Regions from separate parts of the Pseudoalteromonas sp. UCD-33C genome, predicted to be linked through region 1. Evidence: predicted binding sites of a transcription regulator. Region 1 holds the regulator's gene; the other holds the start of a gene.
The links. Region 1 encodes NrdR, which represses ribonucleotide reductase genes. Its sites were predicted from a motif close to AAACACNANATNTNGTGTTT; they were not measured.

Region 1 (3,217 bases):
ACGAATTATTCGGCACAGATTACGCTAACGTTCAACCACATGCGGGTTCACAAGCAAACGCAGCTGTTTTCCAAGCTCTTCTTCAGCCGCACGATACAGTACTAGGTATGAGCTTAGCTCATGGTGGTCACTTAACTCACGGCTCACACGTTAACTTTTCTGGTAAAACGTACAATGCAATTCAATACGGCCTAAACGACGAAACAGGCGAAATTGATTACGCTCAAGTTGAAGCACTTGCATTAGAGCACAAGCCAAAAATGATCATCGCTGGTTTCTCTGCATACTCAGGCGTTGTTGACTGGGCTAAATTCCGTGAAATCGCTGATAAAGTAGGTGCATACTTATTCGTAGATATGGCTCACGTTGCTGGTCTTATCGCGGCTGGTGTATACCCAAGCCCAATCCCTCACGCACACGTTGTTACAACAACAACTCACAAAACATTAGCAGGTCCTCGTGGCGGTCTAATCGTTTCTGCATGTGGAGATGAAGAGATCTACAAAAAGCTAAACAGCGCTGTTTTCCCTGGCGGTCAAGGTGGTCCTTTATGTCACATCATCGCTGCTAAAGCGGTTGCTTTCAAAGAAGCATTACAACCAGAATTCAAAGCGTACCAAGCGCAAGTTGTTAAGAACGCACAAGCAATGGTTGAAGTACTGCAAGAGCGTGGCTATAAAGTTGTTTCTGGTAAAACAGACAACCACTTATTCCTTCTTGACCTAATCGATAAAGATATCACAGGTAAAGATGCTGACGCTGCACTAGGTAACGCAAACATCACTGTAAACAAAAACTCAGTACCAAACGACCCACGTTCACCGTTTGTAACGTCTGGTCTTCGTATTGGTTCTCCGGCTATTACTCGCCGTGGCTTCAAAGAAGCTGAGTCAAAAGAGCTTGCAGGCTGGATCTGTGACGTACTAGACAACATCAACGATGAGTCTGTACAAGCAGAAGTAAAAGAGAAAGTTAAAGCTATCTGTAAAAAATTACCAGTTTACGCTTAATTACTAGTTAAACCGTAATTAAGATAACAATAGCGTTGTTTTTTGCTATTATAAAGGCCGCTTACTAAGCGGCCTTTTTTTGTTTTTTATAAACGGAAGTTGAACCCTATGCATTGCCCTTTTTGCACCGCAAAAGATACTAAAGTAATTGATTCTCGACTAGTTGGCGGTGGTCACCAAGTGAGACGTCGACGTGAATGTAACGAATGCCATGAGCGCTTTACCACCTTTGAAGGCGCTGAACTTGTGATGCCAAGAGTCATCAAGCAAGATGGTAGCCGCGAACCATTCAATGAAGACAAATTACTGAATGGCTTGCATCGCGCTTTAGAGAAACGCCCAGTGAGCACTGAGCAGGTCGATGAAGTCGTTAACATTATTAAATCTCAACTTCGTGCTACGGGTGAGCGTGAAATCTCTAGCCATTTAATTGGCGAATGCATCATGGAGTCACTAAAGAAACTCGACAAAGTAGCCTATGTGCGCTTTGCATCGGTTTATCGTTCATTTGAAGATATTCGCGAGTTTGGTGAAGAGATCGCTCGTTTAGGTGATTAATCATGTCGTTTACAGAGCTTGATACAGCTTACATGGCGCGTGCCATTGAGCTTGCTAAACAAGGTCGTTTTACTACGACGCCAAACCCGAATGTTGGCTGTGTTTTGGTTAAAGATGGCGAAATAGTCGGTGAAGGGTTTCATCAATTAGCAGGGCAGGGCCATGCTGAAGTGAATGCCTTGGCTGTAGCTGGCGACAACGCGAAAGGCGCCACTGCATATGTGACTTTAGAGCCTTGTAGTCACTATGGGCGCACTCCACCTTGTGCCGAAGGTTTAAAAGCAGCAGGTGTAAGTAAGGTCATTGCAGCTATGGTTGACCCAAACCCTGCGGTGAGTGGTCGCGGCCTACAAATTTTAGCTGACGCCGGTATTAGCGTTGCATCTGGTTTACTTGAACAACAAGCGCGCGATTTAAATAAAGGTTTTTTAAAGCGTATGGAATCTGGATTGCCATATGTGACTTGTAAAATGGCATGTAGTTTAGATGGTAAAACAGCGCTAAATAACGGCCAAAGTAAATGGATAACAGGCCCTAAGGCGCGCCAAGATGTGCAAGCATTTCGTGCGCAAAGCTGTGCTATCCTAACCGGTGCAGACACCGTTATTACTGATAATGCCAAACTTAATGTCCGTGTTGATGAGTTGCCATTTACCATGCCAACCTCGTTGCCTTTGCGCCAACCAACCCGAATCATTATTGACTCACAAAACAGGTTAACGCCTGAACTTGCGTTATTCAGCATCGAGAGCCCGGTGATAATTTTTACCACGTCGCTTGATAATCATACCAAGTGGCCTCACTTTGTTAAACACGAAGTGGTGCCAGCAAATAACAATAAAGTTGATTTATCGGCGGTTTTAAAGCGTCTTGCTGAACTACAATTTAATCATATTTGGCTCGAAGCGGGTGCAACCCTTGCAGGGGTGTTCGCAGAGCAAGATTTAATTGACGAATACATTGTTTATATTGCCCCTAAGTTAATAGGTGATATGGGCAAAAGCTTACTAAACTTTGCAGAAGTCACCATGATGAGTGATATCACTGAACTGACCTTTACTGATACAGTGATGATTGGCGATGATATTCGCTTAACAGCGATAAAAGCAAAGCAAGCCACAGACATTGAAAATAAAGAGTAGCACTATGTTTACTGGAATTATTGAAGCAACAGGTAAAATTGTTGAACTAACACAAAAGCAAGGTGATCTAGCTATTCGTATTCAAAGCCCTAATTTGGATATGAAAGACGTCAAGCTCGGTGACAGTATTGCCACCAATGGTGTGTGTTTAACGGTTGTCGCTAAACATAGCGATGGTTTTAGTGCTGACTTATCAAACGAAACAATTAGCTTAACTGGGTTTGCACATTATAAAAAAGGTCAAACAGTTAACCTCGAAAAAGCCATGCAACCGGTTTCTCGCTTAGGTGGGCACTTAGTGTCAGGGCATGTTGATGGTATTGCGACTGTCGAAAGTATTAGTCCTAATGCTCGTGCAACCGAGTACTGGTTAAGCACAGACAATGATTTAATGAAGTACATTCCGTACAAAGGTTCGGTGTGTATTGATGGCATTAGCTTAACCGTCAACGAGGTTGAGCAAAATCGCTTTAAGCTGACGATTGTTCCGCATACTGCAGAGCAAAC
Region 2 (3,217 bases), on a different contig from region 1:
GAGTTACGCATACCGTGCTCTTTAATGCTTTCGCGTAATGAGTCCCAATCTAAGTGAAGCGGCTCTTCACAGAACTGATCTAGGTCACGCTTGTAAGTATCTGTTGGCATAATGCCTTGAGAATACGTTGTCTCGTTAAATTTAGGACACGCACCACGTTCTTTAGCTAACTCATTTGATGCTTTCATTAGGTAATATTGAATTGCTTCAAATGTTTTGTGAGTTAGGGCATTTGCGCTGCCATCTGAGTAACGCTTACCATTTTTCGCTAAGTAGTACGCGTAGTTAATAACACCAATACCTAGCGTACGACGACCCATAGTTGCGTTTTTCGCCGCAGGAACAGGGTAGTCTTGGAAATCAAGTAAGTTATCAAGAGCACGTACTGCAAGTTCAGCAAGTTCCTCTAATTCGTCAAGTGATTCAATTGCACCTAAGTTAAACGCCGACAGCGTACAAAGTGCAATTTCACCTTCTTCATCCATTACATTGCTAAGTGGCTTAGTTGGTAATGCAATTTCTAAACATAAGTTAGATTGACGAATTGGTGCCACAGTCGAGATGAACGGGCTGTGCGTATTACAGTGGTCAACGTTTTGTAAGTAGATACGACCTGTGCTCGCACGCTCTTGTGCAAACATTGAGAATAACTCAATCGCCTTAATACGTTTTTTACGAATTGACTCGTCTTGCTCGTATTTGATGTATAGCTCATCAAACTTTGCTTGATCTTCAAAGAATGCATCGTATAGACCCGGTACATCTGAAGGGCTAAATAATGTGATGTAATCGTCTTTGATTAAACGGCTATACATTAATTTATTGAACTGCACACCGTAGTCAAGGTGACGTACACGGTTATCATCAACACCACGGTTGTTCTTAAGAACAAGTAGGTTTTCAACTTCTAAGTGCCAAAGTGGGTAGAACAACGTTGCTGCGCCGCCACGAACACCACCTTGTGAACAGCTCTTAACTGCTGTTTGGAAGTGCTTATAAAACGGAATACAACCTGTGTGGTACGCTTCGCCGTTACGAATAGGGCTACCAAGGGCACGGATGCGACCGGCATTAATACCAATACCCGCACGTTGCGAAACGTATTTAACAATCGCAGACGATGTTGCATTGATAGAATCTAGGCTATCACCACATTCAATAAGTACACATGAGCTGAACTGACGTGTAGGGGTACGTACACCTGCCATGATAGGGGTAGGTAATGAAATTTTGAATGTAGATACTGCATCATAAAAACGCTTGATGTAATCAAGGCGTGTCTCTTTTGGATAATCAGAGAATAAGCTTGCAGCCACTAAGATATATAAAAACTGTGCACTTTCGTAGATTTCACCAGTAACACGGTTTTGAACTAAATACTTACCTTCAAGTTGCTTTACAGCAGCGTAGCTGAAGTTTAAGTCACGGTTGTGATCGATGTAAGCATCTAACTCGTCAATTTCTTGCTCGGTATAATCAACAAGTAGGTGTTGATCATAACGCTTGTCTTCAACTAATTTCGTGATGTGATCGTATAAGCGTGGTGGCTCAAATTGACCGTACGCTTTTTTACGTAAATGGAATACAGCTAAGCGAGCAGCTAGGTATTGGTAATCAGGCGTATCTTTAGAGATCTGATCAGCTGCAGCTTTGATGATTGTTTCATGAATGTCATCGGTACGAATGCCGTCATAAAATTGAATATGTGATTTTAATTCAACTTGTGAGACAGACACATTCTCTAGACCTTCTGCGGCCCAAGCGATCACGCGATGGATCTTATCTAGATCAAGTGACTCTTTACGGCCGTCACGTTTGCTTACAGATAGCTGTTGGTTCATAGTTTTGCCTGTATTCCTTGGGAAATTATAGTTGTAAAGACAAAGGTATTCTTTATGTAATTATTATTATTAAACGCCAGGGTGATCTAATTGAATAACATTTAGCCACAATATCTGGTGTTGTTTAAATTGCAGATCACAAGATAGTGTGGTCTGCGCTGTTTTGCAAGGGATAGAATTGCCCCACTTTGTGGATAACTATTGGATAAACGCATTGTGTTAGTGACCATTAACCTTTGAACATTCATAGACGACGAAATTTGTAGAAATCAACAAAAGATCCAGAAAATTTACCGTTTTTAAAAATAAATTTTGACTGATTTTTTTATCATCAATGAATGCTCAAAAGTAAATCAAATCACAATATATGGTGTTTCAGTTATCAAATAACACTATATATGGTTAAAACCATCTATTGGCGTTTGCCAATTGAAATCCGCTTGCCAGCCAAGTGCAGCGTCTACACTGGGTATATAACCCCATAACGCTGTTGCGCTGTACATATTGGCCGCTTTTGCAGCTTGAATATCACGTTCAGCATCACCGATATACAAACAACGGCTCGGATCAACATCTAAGATCTCAGCAGTGTGTAATAGTGGATCCGGTGATGGTTTTGACACAGCTAATGTATCGCCACTCACAACTGCCTTTGCATCACGCAAGGAGGGAATAGCTTGCACTAAGGGCTCAGTTAAAAAGCCGGGCTTATTAGTCATAATGCCCCACTTAATATTGTTTTGCTCAAGTGCAATTAAAAGCTGTTCGATGCCATTGAAACATTTACTGTGCACAGCAATATCTTCGGCGTAGTAGTCAAGAAGCTGCTGGCGCAAGGCGAGTTGTTCAAGTTCGGGCCATTTATCCCCAAACCCTACTTCTAATAATGCATTTGCACCGTTAGACGCAGCAGGGCGATAAACATGCTCAGCAACAGGCGCCACATTGGCATCTGCTAACACGCGGTTCAATGCGCCACCTAAGTCATCTGCGGTATCGAGTAGTGTGCCATCTAAATCAAAGATAAAAGCATCAAAATCGATAGAGGGTGTTTGTACACCACTCATCAGGCTAGTTTCTCAAAGTGCAGGATGTAATTAACACTTACATCATCATTTAAGCTGTACTGCTTAGAAAACGGGTTATAGTTAAGGCCGGTACTGGCGCGTACTTTTAATCCCGCTTCTTCTGCCCATGCAATAAGCTGTGCAGGTTTGATGAACTTTTTATGGTCATGAGTACCTTCAGGGACCATCTTTAAAAGCTTTTCAGCACCGACAATAGCAAACAAATAAGCTTTTGGTGTTTTATTTAATGTTGAAAAGAATACATCGGCGCCCGGTTTAGCAAGCTTTGCTACAGCACGAATAATAGAA

Region 2: nrdA (class 1a ribonucleoside-diphosphate reductase subunit alpha) is a predicted target of NrdR. The motif match lies at 1,945-1,964, and genes of this name have one in related genera.

Annotation. Positions count from the first base shown of each region.
Region 1 covers NZ_LJTB01000005.1:17,540-20,756, reverse strand. Annotated here, with positions in the region: gene glyA (serine hydroxymethyltransferase) at 1-1,010, shown strand, start outside; gene nrdR (transcriptional regulator NrdR) at 1,119-1,568, shown strand; gene ribD (bifunctional diaminohydroxyphosphoribosylaminopyrimidine deaminase/5-amino-6-(5-phosphoribosylamino)uracil reductase RibD) at 1,571-2,710, shown strand; gene AOG26_RS11715 (riboflavin synthase) at 2,715-3,217, shown strand, end outside.
Region 2 covers NZ_LJTB01000002.1:460,641-463,857, reverse strand. Annotated here, with positions in the region: gene nrdA (class 1a ribonucleoside-diphosphate reductase subunit alpha) at 1-1,841, opposite strand, end outside; gene AOG26_RS05385 (HAD family hydrolase) at 2,234-2,908, opposite strand; gene ubiG (bifunctional 2-polyprenyl-6-hydroxyphenol methylase/3-demethylubiquinol 3-O-methyltransferase UbiG) at 2,908-3,217, opposite strand, start outside.